DNA from 2 places in the Thermus brevis genome. Region 1 is predicted to be linked to the other one. Evidence: riboswitches for the same ligand, from Rfam matches in the RefSeq annotation. Region 1 holds a riboswitch; the other holds the start of a gene.
What was found. A riboswitch is a leader RNA that binds a small molecule or an ion and turns the genes downstream of it on or off. The one in region 1 is predicted to bind cobalamin.
Positions count from the first base shown of each region.

Region 2: another riboswitch for cobalamin. It lies ahead of KQ693_RS10625 (ABC transporter substrate-binding protein); the one in region 1 lies ahead of KQ693_RS09000 (acyl-CoA thioesterase).

Region 1 is NZ_CP102606.1:1,649,584-1,657,021, reverse strand. It holds gene KQ693_RS09015 (ribonucleoside-diphosphate reductase subunit alpha) at 51-1,721, opposite strand; gene KQ693_RS09010 (ribonucleotide-diphosphate reductase subunit beta) at 1,731-2,702, opposite strand; gene metE (5-methyltetrahydropteroyltriglutamate--homocysteine S-methyltransferase) at 2,686-4,887, opposite strand; gene KQ693_RS09000 (acyl-CoA thioesterase) at 4,884-5,249, opposite strand; cobalamin riboswitch at 5,462-5,592, opposite strand; gene KQ693_RS08995 (glycoside hydrolase family 130 protein) at 5,714-6,760, opposite strand; gene KQ693_RS08990 (LacI family DNA-binding transcriptional regulator) at 6,834-7,438, shown strand, end outside.
Region 2 is NZ_CP102606.1:1,957,589-1,965,026, reverse strand. It holds gene KQ693_RS10635 (ABC transporter substrate-binding protein) at 1-1,093, opposite strand, end outside; gene KQ693_RS10630 (ROK family transcriptional regulator) at 1,050-2,243, opposite strand; cobalamin riboswitch at 2,375-2,534, shown strand; gene KQ693_RS10625 (ABC transporter substrate-binding protein) at 2,667-3,521, shown strand; gene KQ693_RS10620 (FecCD family ABC transporter permease) at 3,525-4,553, shown strand; gene KQ693_RS10615 (ABC transporter ATP-binding protein) at 4,540-5,292, shown strand; gene KQ693_RS10610 (hypothetical protein) at 5,273-5,587, shown strand; gene KQ693_RS10605 (SDR family oxidoreductase) at 5,672-6,409, shown strand; gene KQ693_RS10600 (serine hydrolase domain-containing protein) at 6,442-7,438, shown strand, end outside.

The DNA of each region.
Region 1 (7,438 bases):
CAAAGTGGGGGTGGTATAACCCCCTTGCGTGGTGGCTGCCAAGGGTGCTCTTAACTTTCGCAAGCCCGGCAGGAAAGCAGCAGGTCCCGGCTGTAAGCTTGGGCCGCACTGGCGCTGAACTGGTAGTAAAGGGCCTTGAGCCCGCCCCTCCAGGCGTGCAGATATAGCTCGTTCACGTCCTTGGGTGGAGCCTCGGGGTGGATGACCAGGTTGAGGGACTGACCCTGGTCGATGTACTTCTGTCGGGCGATGGCCAGGTTGACCAGGGTCTTTTGGGAAATCTCGGAAAAGGTCTTGAACACATCCTTTTCCTCACCGGAAAGGAAGTCTAGGTGCTGCACGGAGCCGTTATGCTCCAGGATGCTCCGCCACACTTTTTCCTCGTTCTTTCCCTTTGCTTGGAGAAGCTCCTCCAAAAAGGGATTCTTGAAGGCGATTCGGGCCTTTTGCAGGTCCTTGAGGTAGTAGTTGCTGGTGTAGGGCTCGATGGAGGGGGAAACCTGCCCCAGGATGAAGGAGCTGCTCTTGGTGGGGGCGATGGCCAGGAGGGTGGCGTTCCGCCTTTCCATTAGGTCGGCCAGTTCGTCCTCCGGATGGCGCTTCCTAAGCCAGCGGCTCGCCTCCTCCGCCTTTTCCCGGATGGTCTTGAAGATGAGGTTGTTAAGGAAAAGGGCCTCCGCACTCTCCAGGGGAATCCCCTTGGACTGGAGGTAGCTGTGCCAGCCCAAAACCCCGATCCCGATGGCCCGGTACCGCTTGGCGAAGCGCACCGCCCGCTCCATGTAGGGGATGTCCTCCGCCTTCTCAATGAAGTCGTCCAGCACGGAGTCCAGGAAGATGGTGAGGGTTTCCACGGCGTCCGTGTCCTTCCACTCGTCGAAGTGGAGGAGGTTTAGGGAGGAGAGGCAGCACACGAAGCTTTCCTCGGGGCTCGAGGGGAGCATGATCTCGGTGCAGAGGTTGCTGGCATGAATCGTCTTCCCCAGCTTCTTGAAGACCTCCGGGGCCTGGCAGTTGGCGTTGTCCCAGAAGAAGATGTAGGGGATCCCCACCTCGGCGCGGCTTTTGAGTACCTTAGCCCACCTTTCCCGTTTCTCCCTGTCCCCGGCGATGGCCTCCTCCAGCCAGGCATCCCCCACGGAAACCCCCCAGAAGAGGGACTGGATCTCCCCTCCTTCCCGCTGGATCTTGAGCCACTCCTCGAGGTCCGGGTGCTCGATAGGGAGGTAGGCGGCGCACTGCCCCCGCCGGGTGGAACCCTGGTTGAACACCTCGATCACCCGGTCGAAGAGGGAGGCGAAGGCGTAGGAACCATTGCTTTCCCCGTTGTCCCGGATGGGGGCTCCCCTGGGGCGAAGGGCCCCCAGGTAAACCGAGGTGCCCCCACCCTGTTTGCTCATCATGCCGATCTCCGCCACCGCCCTCAGGATGGAGGCGGTGTCGTCTTCCACGTAGGTGCCGTAGCAGGAGATGGGGAGACCCCGCTTGAGGCCGTAGTTGGCCCAGATGGGGGTGGCGAGGGAGTACCAGCCCCGGGCCACGTACTCCTGGAACTTGCGGGAGAAGCCCTCGATGCGGGTCAGGGCCTCTGCCCGGTCGGCGATTTCCTTCACCCTCTCCTCCACCGTCACCCCAGGGAGAAGGTAGCCCCGGCTCATGTAGAGCCTCGTCCACTCGTTGGCCCAGTACCAGGGCCGGTATTCCCGCTTGGTCTTGGTCATCCTTCCCTCCTAGAAAAGGCTTTCCGGGTCGTAGCTCTGCACCCTGCGGGCGTAGGCCACGCTCCTCTTGTTGAAGAAGTCCACTTCCTTGTCCGCCAAAAGCTCCAGGTCAAACCACTCCGTATCCCTTAGGCACTCCTTCCGCACGGGGAAGGGCGCGGGCAGGCCGTGGAGGGCAAGAACCTGGTTGTACCGCCACTTAAGGAACTCCAGGACCTCCTCTCCCCTCACCGCCTCGGTGTCCCCCCGGGCGAAGATCCACTCCAAAAGGGCCTCCTCCGTGCGAAAGAAGGCCTCTACCCTATCCAGGGCCTCCTTGGTAAAGGAGGGCCCGAAGAGGTCCGGCCGCTCTTCCCTAAGGATCCTGAGGAGCTCTACCCCAAAGAGGCCGTGCAGGTTTTCCTCCTTACTGGTGGCCTCGATGGCGTTGGAGATCCCCTTGAAGCGCCCAAGGCGCTTGTTCAGGGCCATAAGCACGTAGAACTGGGAGAAAAGGGAGGCGTGTTCGGTGAAGGCGGAAAAGAGAAGGAGGGCGAGGGCGTGTCCCCTCAGGTCGCCTCGGAAGGCGGACCCCAGGACCTCGGTTAAGTGGCGGTGCCGTTCCCTTAAGGCGGTCTCCTCCTCCAAGGCCTGGGCAAAGCGGTCCTCGAGGGCCAGGAGATCCAAAAGGTGGGCGTAGGCATTGGCGTGACGCACCTCGCTCTCGGCGAAGGTCATGCCCACCTCGGCCACCTCCGGCTTGGGGAAGACCTCGTAGGTTCGGGCCCAGTAGAGCTTCACGGAAAGCTCCACCTGGGAGATGGCAAGAAGGGAGCGCTCCACCAACGAGCGCACCTCAGGACCCGCCAGGGCGTAGTCCTGGACGTCTGCCGCATAGCTGAACTCCGTGTGGAGCCAGTAGCTGTGCCGGATGGCGTCCCGGTAGGCTAAAAGCCTCGGATACTCGTAGGGACGGTAGTGGGGCCTAGGATCCGTGAGCATGGCTCCCTCCAAAGGCCTTCCGAAGCCTCTTGGCTGCCTCCACCATGTTCTTGAGGTTGGCCAGGGCCTCCTCGGGCTTCCGGGTCTTAAGGCCACAGTCCGGGTTCACCCATAGCCTTTCCGCAGGCAGGTACCGGAGGTAGGCTTGAAGGCGGGTAAGGATTTCCTCCGTCGGAACCTCCAGGGGGGAGTGGACGTCAAAGGCTCCGGGGCCCAGGCCTAGGGAAAGCCCTGTGAGGGTTTGGAGAAAGCTGGGGTCTTGCCTTGCTCCCTCAAGGCTTGCCACATCCGGGTCCATGACCTCCAGGAAGGGGCGCAAGGCGGCGTAATCGGAGTGGCAGAGGTGGAGGTGCACCTGGACCTCCGGCGGAAGCTCCCCCACTACCCGCAGGAAGGCCTCCCCCACCAGGGCCAAATACCCAGGGCGCTCCTTTGCCTTCAAAGGGAGCTTCTCCAGAAGCGCCGGCTCGTCCACCTGCACCACCCGGATTCCGTGGGAAGCCACTTCCTTTACCTCCTCCCGCAGGGCCTCCGCCAGGGCGATTACCGCTTCTTTGAACTCCACCCCCTGGGGTAGGTAGCTCCAGGCAGCCAGGGTGATGGGTCCCGTAAGGATGGCCTTTACTGGCTTAGGGGTGAGGCTTTGGGCGAACAGGGTTTCCCTAAGGACCAAAGGCTCCCTCCGGCGGGGCGGGGCGAAGAGGATGGGTGGGCGCCAGACGCGGCTCCCGTAGGAGAGGACGAAACCCTTCTGGGTGGGATAGAAGCCCTCTAAACGCTCCGCGAAAAACTCCACCATATCGCTGCGCTCGGGCTCTCCGTGGACCAAAACGTCCAGGCCCAGTTGCTCTTGGAGGCGGATGTTTGCCCGGATGGCTTCCTGGATGTGCAGCCAGTAAGCCGTCTGGTCAAGAGCCCTGGAGCGCAATCTTTTCCGGAAGTCGCGAAGCCCCTTGGTTTGGGGGAAGCTTCCTATGGTGGTGGTGGGGAAAGGGGGAAGGGCCAGGTTCTGCTGGGCTTTGGAGCGCTCTTCCCTGGGTGGCCTCGAGGCCGGCACTGGGGAGGGGCGGAAGTCCCAAGGCGGGGGTGGGGTGTACCAGGCCCGGGCTTGTGCGAAGGCAGTTTCCTCCTCAGGCGAGGGCGGCGATTCCTGGGAGGTGGTCCACGTTAAGAGGATGGCCTTCAGCAGGGCAAGCTCCTTAAGCCGCTCTCGGGCAAAGGCCAACCGGCCTGCCAAGGCTCCGGGCAAAGGTTCCGCTACTTCCCACGGCAGGTGGTACAAGGGTGCTTTGGGAGCCACCCACACCTCCTGCCCGGTCTCTGCCAGAGGCGATAGAACCTTCCCAAGGGCAAGGAGGTTGGTGCGCCACACCCCAAGACCCTCCACCACCTCCACCACCAGGGCTGTGCCCTTGGGTACTTGGGGTAAGGAGATCCCTGGGGCCAGGATTACCCCCAAACCGCGAAGGGGAAGGGTGGCCAGGGCCTCAACCACCCTTGGAGCGGGGGGTAGGTAGTAGGGCAGGAGGACCAAGGAAACCTCCTGCGCTAAGGTACCGTAGAAGGCCAGAAGGTGGGGGAGGTTCTCCTCTGCCCCATCCAACCCCAAGGCGGGTTCTTGGAGGAGCACGGTTCTTCCCCTAACCGGCTGGACCAGCTCCACGTAAGCTTCCGTCAGGGCTTCCAGGTGTACTCCCAGGTGATCCGGGGGGTTTTGCGCCATGCGCAGAAGGGTGTAGGGTCCGAGCAGGGTCGGGAGCCCCTCCTTCAAAGCCTGGTTCCGGCCTACGGGATAGGGTAGGCCCCAGCCCGGCTGGGGGGTATACCGGGGCCTTTCTGGCAAGCGTGGAACCAAGTAGTGGTAGTTGGTGCCGAACCACTTTCGGAGGGGCAGAGCTTCCTTGCCCCGGGCCAGGGCGTAGTAGCCCTCCAGGTCCCCGGGATCCAGGGGGTAAAGGCCCAAGGCCACCGCCAGGTCCAGCATGGGGTCATAAAGGCTCAGCTCGCCCGCCGGGTAAAGGTCCACCTGTTCCCGGTAGGTGGCGAGCCTTAGGGCCTCGAGAGCCTCCAGGCCCTCGAGAAAATCCTCCCGCGATATGGAACCTGACCAGAAGCCCTCCAGAAGCCTTTTGTATTCCCGGTTAGGACCGAGCCGTGGAAGACCGTAAGCTAGCGTACGGATCATTCCTTCCCCTCCAGAGGTGGCACGGGAACAGGACGCCCCTCCCCATCCACCGCCACCAGCACGAACCCGCCCTTAGCCGCCAGATAGGCTTCCTTACCTGGCTCAATGGGTTCCACCCACATCTCCACCTCTACCCGCATGGAGGTGCGGCCCACCTCTACCACCCGGGCCACCAGCTCCACAATGGAGCCCAGGGGTACGGGGCGCTTGAAGTCCACCGCATCCGAGTGCACCGTCACCACCTTGCGCCTGGCGTGGCGGGTTGCAGCCACGAAGGCTGCCTGGTCCATCCAGGCCATGGCGGTGCCGCCAAAAAGGGTCCCGTAATGGTTGGTTTCCCCAGGGAAAACTGGGTAGACCATGCGCGTTTCCCTCACCACGGACCTCCAAGGGCCGTCTTTGGGCCCGCAAGAGCTAAACCATCCCTGCTGCCTGCCCAAGGGGAATAACCCCATGCTGGGCAAGAACTTGCCTAAGGTCGCCTGGCCCAAGGTCCCTTGGGCCACCGGGTTTTGGGGGGTTAGGAGTCTAAGGTCCCACAGGCATCACCACCTTCACCCTTGCCTCGAGGGCTACGGGGTAAGGCCGCGAAGCGGGTACTCGGGCTTCCGGACAGAGCCGGTTACCGTTGCGGGACAGCGCCGGACTTTCACCGGACTTCCCCCACCGCCTGCAGGCGTCCAGGCCTGTCGGCCTGGCATCGCAGCCGGGACACCCCAAGTGTTGGGTGTCCTACCCAGGAGGCTACAACTTGTTGGGGAAAGCCGTCAATACCCTGCGCTGGTTTTCCCGGTTGCTCGATCCCAGACTTTTGTGGTACGGTCCATTACAGGGGCTTGAGCCGCCCGAGCACCTCCTGCCAAGGGGCGGTGAAAACGCCCACGGCGTAGTCCCCCACCCCTCCCACGAAAACCAATTCGTCCTCGTGCAGGAAGAGGCCGTTGCCGTACAAGGTAAATGGCCGGTTCCCGTACGTTTCCACAAGACCCTGAGGGGCCAAAAGGTAGGAGGACAGAGCGAGAAGTTCACCGTCGCCGGAAAGCAATGCGAAACCATGACGATAGGACAAGTCCCGGCGGAGGATGCCGTGATAGGCCACCAAATAGGTTCCATCCCCCAAGGGGTAGGCATTGGTGGACCACCCCACCTTAAACTCAAAGGACTCTGGGGCCAGGATAGGTTCCAACTGGTCGATGGAGAGGTTGTTCCAATCCAGCCGCCCCCGCCAACCCAGGTCTGGAACTCCGGCAAGGCTGGGCCTTAGAAGAACGGCATTCCCCTGGAGTAACGTGGCCCCCTTAGCTGGCAGAAGGAGGCCCTTTCCTTCCGGGCCTATTCGCACCAATCCTTTGCGCCGGAGCTTGAGGTCCGGATCGAACTCGGCCAGGGCCAAGGCTGGGAAAAAGACATCCTTGTGGTCGGTGAGGCGGGCTTCACCCACCTTGCCCACGCCGGTATAGAAGAGGAGGAAGCCTGCGCCACAGGTGTGGGCCCGGGGATCCTCGCATCCCCTCGAGGCCTCCCAGACTTCAGTCGGGTAAAGGACGATCTCCACCGGCAAAGGGTCAGGCAGCTGACCGGTGAGCAGGTCTTCCAGGGGAAGGGCCACGTACCCCACGCTGGAGGCGTAGCTGTAGTAATCGAAGATCAGACGTACAAAAAGGTGTACTACTCCGTCCCTGTACACTACCCCGGGGTTAAATACCGCCAGGGGTTTTCCCCTCAAGTGGTTCACCACCTCCACCCGTTCCGGGGAAAGGTAAAAGCGCCGGGCAAACACGTCCTCCGTTTTCTCAACCCGGAAGCCTTGCCTTTGGGCCAAGAACGTTTCCGCCTTGGCCCTCAAGGTTTCCTCCAGCTCGGATATTCCCATGTCCCTATCCTAGCGGGGCAACCTTGGCTTGACGCGGGCCGGGCCCTGGGTTAAGCTGTAGAAAACGTTTACGATGGAAACCAAAAAGAAGCTGACGATAAAAGAGATCGCTAGGTTCGCAAACGTTTCCGTAGGTACCGTAAGCCGAGTCCTCAACGGCCGGCCTGGGGTTAGCCCGGAAACCCGGGCCCGGGTGTTAGAGGTGGTTCGTACCCAGGGTTTCGTTCCCAATGCCGCTGCCAGGGAACTGGTGGGGCAATCCACGGCCGTTGGCCTCCTTCTGGCCCCAGGAGTGCGGCGCTATACACCCTACTTTACCCTCCTGCTGGAAGCCCTCTCCGAGGAGGTGTGGCGCCTGGGTTTGCGGGTGACGGAGGTTGCCACGGATGCCCGCGGCCTACCTTTAGAGAAGACTAGGGCGTACCTCTTACTGGGTGCTCATGACCACGACCCCCGCATCGAGACCCTGCGGAGGAACAACGTACCCTTTGTGCTCATCGGCTGTTATCCCGGAACCTTCTGGGTAGCCCCAGACGATGAGGAGGGGGGCTATAAGGCCACCCGACACCTGTTAGAACTGGGTCACCGGGACATTGCTCTTCTCACGGGGCACTTACATCACCAGGCGGGAAGGGAGCGGCTTCTTGGGTATAAGAGGGCCCTTCTGGAAGCGGGGCT
Region 2 (7,438 bases), 310 kb from region 1:
AGCCCACGATGCGGTTGGACTTCCAGTCCTTCATGGCCGACTGGCCGTAGGCGTTGTACTTGGCGGGGTCGGAGTCCAGCCGGGCGGCGATGGAGCCCTTCAGGGGGTTAAAGGTGTCCTGCCCCTCCTTGGAGCCCACGAGCTTGAGCCAGTTGATGGCGTTTTGCCGGTTCTTGGCTCCCTTGGGCAGGCCAAAGGAGTCGGAGAGCATCATGAAGATCCCGGAGGTGCCGGGGGACGGGGTCCAGGCGAAGTCGGTGCCGGGCTTGAGCTTCAAGGTGGTGCTCATGTAGCCGGCGGCCCAGTCGCCCATGATGTTGAAAGCGGCCTTGCCCTGGACTACCCGGTCCACCGCCTGTTGCCAGGAAAGCCCCGCGGCGTCCTTGTTGGCGCAATCCAGCACCTTGCCAAAGGTTTCCCATACGGCCACCGCCTTGGGGTCGGTGAACTTTAGCTTGCCGCTCCAGAGGTTATTCCAGCCGTCGGCTCCCAGGGTGGCCAAGGCCACGCTTTCCCAAAGGTGCTGCTGGGTCCAGTTCTCGCCCAGGGCCAGGGGCGCCTCAAGGCCCTTCCGCTTCAAGGTCTGGCAGGTGGCGAGGAACTCCGCCCAGGTCTTGGGCGGGGTCACCCCCCATTCCTTCAGCTTGGCGGGGATGTACCACATGACGTTGGAGCGGTGGATGTTGACGGGCACGCTCCAGATGCCTCCCTTGTAGGAGAGGAGGTCGATGAGGCCCTTGGGGAAGGCTTGGAGCCAACCCTCCTGCCGGAAGAGGCTGGTGAGGTCCTCCATGCGCTCGGCCACCACCCAGGTGCCGATGAGTTCCTGCCCGGCGTGCACCTGGAAGGTATCGGGCGGGTCACCGCCCAGCATGCGGGTCTTCAGGACCGCCTTGGCGTTCACCCCTGCCCCGCCGGTAACCGTGGCGTTGATGACCTCCACACCGGGATACTTTTGCTTATAAAGCCGGATGAGGGCCTCGAGGGCCGGGCCTTCGTCTCCCGCCCACCAGGAGAAGATCTCCAGCTTGCCCGTCTGGGCCAGGGCGCTAAGCCCCAAGGCCACGCCGATCGCCAAAAGCCACTTCCTCATACCTACCTCCATTGCGACGTGGGCTTTCCGCCCACAGGCCGCCCAGCTCGAAAAACCTCACCAAAAAGAGGCTAGCCCCACCCACCGCCGGGGCCAGGTGACCATAAAGGGAAGGTTGCACGGGCAAGGAACGATGGGCTTCCAGGAAGGCATGGGCCGCCAAGGACTGGCGCAAGGATTGCTCCAGGTAGGGGAAGAACTCGGCTGCCTTGCCCCCTATGACCACCCGGGCCGGGTCGTAGGCCACAGCCAGGTTGGCCAGGAAGCGGCCCAAGGCCTCGCCCAAGTGGTGGATGGCCTCGAGGGCCAAAGCCTCCCCCTGCTTGGCCTGCTGGAGCAGGGCCTCGAGGTCCCCCGCCTTTCCGCCTAGGGACCGGTAATGCTCCAAGAGGGCACCGAGGCCCAGTTCGGTTTCCAGGCACCCCACCCGGCCGCAGGCGCAGGGCTTGTGCCCCTGGCCGAGCCAGTGGCCCAGCTCCCCAGCGGCCCCACCCGCTCCCCGCAGGATCCGGCTATCCGATACCACCCCGATTCCCAAGCCCGTGCTGAGCACCAGGTAGGCGAGGTTGGCCTCTCCGTGAAAGAAGACCTCGGACAGGGCCGAGGCCTTGGCATCGTTTTCCAAGGCCGTGGGCAGGGGAAAGTGGGAGAGCAGGGGCCGGAGGTCCAGGTTTTTCCAGCCCAGGTTGGGGGCCAGGAGGAGCCGGTCCTCCACCACCACCCCAGGCAGGGTGAACCCCAGGCCCAAGGGTCCCGGTACATGGGGAAGAACCTCCTGCAGAAGCCGTTCCAGACGTTCCCTCGGACCGGCCTCCCGGGGGTGGCTCCATTCCTTGGCCCATAGAACCTCTCCCCGCCAGTCCAGGGCCAGAAGGACGGTTTCCTCCACCCCCAGTTCCGCGCCTAGGGCAAAGCGGGCGCCAGGGCGCAGGTGCAAGAGGGTGCCGGGCCGGCCCACGGGGGGAGAGGTAAAGGCTCCTTCCTCCAGAAGGCCCTCCTGTAAAAACTCATCCACCAGGCGGCTTACCGCGCTTTTAGCCAAACCGGTAAGCCGGGAAAGGTCCGCCCGGGTAAGGGGGCCCCGCCTCAGGTGGGCCAGGATAGCCCGGCGGTTGAGCCTGCGGATTTCCTGCGTGTCCCCTTTGCGCATCCCAGTTCCTTTCCCCTTGCCCTTTAGTTCGTTCTCGGGACTAAGTAAATCACCCGTCCCCGGATGTGTCAAGCCCTTGCCTTTTTGCCCCATTAGGCTTAGCCTGGCCTTAAGGCCCGCTAGGGCCTCAAAGCCAGGTCCGTTGCCCTGGTGCCTGGGCGCGTAGTCCAGGCTTAAAGTGGGGAAGTCCGGTGCAAGTCCGGCGCTGTCCCGCAACGGTAACCGGCCACGCTTTGGGCTTAAGCTTCGCAGGCCGGAAGCCCGAATACCTGCCAGGGCCGCCCGCCAGACCCCGAGGCGGGCACCTCACGCGGATGGGGGAGCGATGGGGGTTTGCAAAGCCGTTTGCGCCCCTGCCGCTTTCCGGCAGGGGTTTTCCCTACCTCCCCCGGGCCTGGCCCTAGCGGCCTTAGGGAGGTAGGCATGAGGAGAGTTCTTTCGGTTCTTTCGGTTCTTCTGGCGCTGGCCTTTGCTTTTCCCCTTACCCTCACCGACGACCTAGGGCGCACGGTCACGGTCAAGGCACCGCCCAAACGGATCGTCACCATGTTGCCCTCGGTGACGGAAACGGTCTGCGCCCTAGGGGCTTGCGACCGCATCGTGGCCACCGACGACTACTCCGACTGGCCCGAGAGGGTGAAGGCCCTGCCCAAGGCGGGGGGGCTTTACAATCCCAACCCCGAGTTCATCGTTTCTCTGAAGCCGGATCTGGTTCTGGTTTCCAAGTACGGGCGTTTGTACGAAACCCTGGAGCGGGCGGGCCTAACGGTGTATGCGGTGCGCACCGAGACCTACGAGGATATCTTCCGCACCACCCGTACCCTGGGGAAGCTTCTTGGCCTCGAGGCCCAGGCGGAGCGCCTGGTGGCCCAGATTCAGCGGGAGGTGTACCAGGAGGAGTCCCGTGCGGCCAAGGCCACGACCCGGCCCCGGGTTTACTACGAGATCGACCCCACCCCCTACACCGTGGGTCCGGAGAGCTTCATCGGGGTCCTGATCCAAAAGGCCCGGGGGGTGAACATCATCCCCAAGGAGCTGGGCCTTTTCCCCAAGATCGCCCCCGAGTTCGTGGTGGAGAAGAACCCCGAGGTGATCGTGGCCACCTACCCGGGTGCCCTGGAAACCATCCAGGCCAGGCCTGGCTGGAGCCGGGTGAAGGCGGTGCAGACGGGGCGCATCTGCGTGTTTACCGGGGGTCAGGATAGCCTCCTCTCCCGCCCAGGCCCCCGGGTGGCCCAGGGGCTTAGGCTTCTGGTGGATTGCTTCCATGGGCGCTAGGCCATGACCCGGGCCCTCCCCCTGGCCCTTAGGCGGAGCCTGGTCTTTTTCTGGCTCCTCCTCCTGCTCCTCCTGGCCCTGGTGCTGGGGGTAGCCATGGGGGCGGTGAGCCTGCCGCCGGGCGAGGTGCTCCAGGCCCTTTTGGGCCTAAAGGAGAATCCCATCGTCACGGAGATGCGGCTCCCCAGGGTCCTGGGGGGGATGCTGGTGGGGGCGGCCTTGGGGGTGGCGGGGGCCAGCTTCCAGGGGCTTTTCCGCAATCCCCTGGCCGACCCCTACCTCATGGGCTCGGCGGCGGGGGCGGCTTTCGCCGTGACCCTTCTGGCCAGCTTGCTGGGGGGCCTGGCCCCCGCCTTTGCCCAGCACGCCATCTTCCAAAGCCTTCCCCTTTCCGCCACCCTCTTCGGGTTCCTCGGGGCCCTCTCCGCCACCTTCCTCACCCTGGTTCTGGCAGGGGGAGCGGCCCGGACGGGGGAGCTGGTTCTGGCAGGGGTGGTGGTGGGGAGCGTTCTGACCGGGGCCACCACCTACCTGATGATGCAGGACGCCGACCGGGTGCGGGCGGTCTTCGCCTACACCCTGGGCAACCTGGCCTTCATGGGCTGGCCTTCGGTGAAGGCCATGGTCCTTTTTTTCCTTCTGGCCCTTCCCCCGCTGTTGCTTTTAGGGCGGGTGTTGAACGCCCTCCAGCTGGGGGAGGAGGTGGCCCGGAGTATGGGGCTACCCCTCGAGGGCTTGAAACTCCTCCTCCTCCTTGCCGCAAGCCTGTTGGTGGCTGCTGCCGTGGCCCAGGCGGGGATCATCGGTTTCGTGGGCCTGATGACCCCCCATCTCCTCCGGCGCCTCTTGGATGAGGATTACCGCCTGCTTCTGCCTGCTTCTGCCCTAGGTGGGGCGGTCCTCCTAACGCTGGCGGACCTCCTGGCCCGCACCCTTACCCGGCCGGCGGAGCTTCCCGTGGGGGTGGTGACCACTCTTCTTGGGGGGCCATTCTTCCTGTACCTGATGTGGAGGCGGCGTGGAAGGGCTTGAAGCCAATGGGATCGTGGGGCCCTACGCCCTCTTAGGGGTGGACCTGGCCGTAAGGCCAGGGGAGTGGGTGGCCCTTTTGGGCCCCAATGGATCGGGGAAGAGCACCCTTCTAAGGGTTATGGCGGGGCTCCTCCGCCCCAGGGCAGGGGGGGTCTTTCTGGAGGGAAAGCCCCTTCCGGCCTATGGAAGCTATGCCCGGGGCCGGCTCCTCGCCTACCTGCCCCAGGGAGGCCCCTACCCGGAGGGGCTCTTGGTGGAGGAGGTGGTGCGCTTAGGAAGGCTTCCCCACCTGGGCCTTTGGGGGCGGGAAGGGCGGGAGGATGTGGAAGCGGTGGAGTGGGCTTTGGAGGTTACGGGGGCTTCCCGTTTCCGGGGCCGGTACCTGGGTAGCCTTTCCGGCGGGGAGCGCCAGCGGGTTCTTCTGGCCCGGGCCCTGGCGGCTAGGCCCCGCTACCTCCTTCTGGACGAACCCACCACCTTCCTGGACCTGGAATACCAGGGTGGGCTTCTGGCCCTCTTCCAAAACCTGGTTGTCAAGGGGATGGGGATTCTTTCCGTCCTTCACGACCCCAACCAGGCGGCTTTGGCTGGACGGGTGGCGGTGTTGAAAGGAGGACGGCTTTTGGCGGAAGGAAGGCCGGAGGCGGTGCTCACGGAAACCCTTCTGCAAAACCTCTACGGCCCAGGGGTGCGGGTAGCCCACCTCATGGGGAGGCCCCATGTCTACCTGGACGGATAGGGCCAGGCTCTACATCCGGGGCCGGGCTTTCCTCCTGGACCTAGGGGAGGAGGTGGCCTTTTACACGGAATCCGGACCCAAGAGGGCCCGTTACCTCCTGGTGGGTAAGCTTTCCCTGCCCGAGCGCCTGCGGCTTGGCCTGCCCCGGGAAGGAGTTCTCCACTACCCTTTGCCGGTGGACCCCCTGGCCTTTGAGTGGGAGGGGGAGACCCTGATCCTTCCGGGGCTCAGGGTGTATCTGGGAGGGCCTCCGGCCTTTGTGGAAACCCCTTACTACGCCTGGCGGCTGGGGTGAGGCGAAGAAGCCCTTGACGGAAACCCCGCCACGGGGTAGGGTGAACTTACCGACCGTTCGGTCGCCAAACACAGGAGGTGGCGGATGCGGCTAAAGGACAAGGTGGTGCTGATCACGGGAGCGGCCCACGGGATCGGCCGGGCTACCCTGGAGCTCTTTGCCCAGGAGGGGGCCAGGCTGGTGGCCTGCGATCTGGAGGAGGAGCCCCTAAGGGAGGCGGCGGCGGCCACGGGGGCCTTGGCCCTTCCCATGAACGTGGCCGACCCGCTTTCCGTGGAGAGGGGATTCCACGAGGCCCTTCAGGCCATGGGCCGCCTGGACGGGGTGGTGCACTATGCCGGTATCACCCGGGACAACTTCCACTGGAAGATACCCCTGGAGGACTGGGAGGCGGTGTTGAGGGTGAACCTTACGGGAAGCTTCCTGGTGGCCAAAGCGGCCTCCGAGGCCATGCGGGAGCGGAACCCTGGTTCCATTGTGCTCACCAGTTCCCGGGTGTACCTGGGTAACCTGGGGCAGGCCAACTATGCGGCTTCCAAGGCGGGGGTGGTGGGGCTTACCCGCACCCTGGCCCTGGAGCTGGGGCGGTACGGGATCCGGGTGAACGCCCTGGCCCCGGGGTTCATTGAAACTCGGATGACGGCTAAGGTGCCGGAGAAGGTGCGGGAGAAGGCCATCGCCGCCACACCCTTGGGTCGGGCCGGCCAGCCCATAGAGGTGGCCTACGCCGCCCTTTTCCTGGTTTCGGACGAGTCCAGCTTCATTACCGGCCAGGTCCTCTTCGTGGATGGGGGTAGAACGGTGGGGGCTGCTCCCGCCTGAGGGTAGGGAGGCTAGGTCCCCAAGGGGGAACCATGGATTTTTCCCGGCTGGATGGTTTTTTGAAGAGGCAGGTGGCTGAGGGCCTTCTTCCTGGGTACGTGGCCCTGGTGGCCCGGGGGGGAGAGGTGGTCTATCAGGGAGTGGGGGGGTATCTGGATCCGGAAAGGGCTCTTCCCATGCGGGAAGACGCTCTTTTCCGCATCTACTCCATGACCAAGCCCTGGGTTTCCGCCCTGGCCCTCACCTTCGTGGAGGAGGGCAGCCTTTCCCTTCTGGACCCTGTGGAAAAGTACCTGCCGGGGTTCGCCGGGGTCAAGGTGGGGCGGGAAGTGGGGGAGGAGGTGGCCCTCGAGGCCCTTAGGCGGCCCCTCACCGTCTACGACCTCCTGCGCCACACGGCGGGCTTTACCTATGGGGTCTTCTTCCGCTCCCCGGTGAAACGGCTCTACCTGGAGGCGGGGGTGGACCGGTTTGACCTTTCCCGGGAGGAGTTTCTTGGGCGCCTGGCCGCTTTGCCCCTGCGCTTTCAGCCGGGAGAGGCCTTTGAGTACGGGCTTTCCACTGATGTGCTTGGACATCTTTTAGAGGTGCTTTCGGGGAAAAGCTTAGCGGAGCTCTTGGAGGAACGGGTGTTCGCCCCCTTGGGGATGCGGGATTCGGGTTTTCTGGCCAGGGATCCCGCCCGTTTGGCAAAGCCCTTCCCCCAGGACCCGGAAACGGGCAGGTCCATCCGCCTGATCCCCGTGGAGGCGGAGCCTCCCCGGTATGCGGGGGGCCTGGGCGGGGTGAGCACGGCCTGGGACTACCTGCGGTTCCTGGAGGCCCTACGCACGGGCCGCGGTGTGTTGCACCCGAGCCTGTGCCGCCTCATGACCCAGGACCACCTGGGTCCCCTTTACGAGGCCGGGTTGCGGCGGGGCTTGGAGTACACCCCGGGCCCGGGTTACGGCTTTGGCCTGGGGGTGGCGGTGCGTTTGCGCCCTGGGGGTCTGGCTCCGGGAAGCCCCGGGGACTTCTACTGGTGGGGGT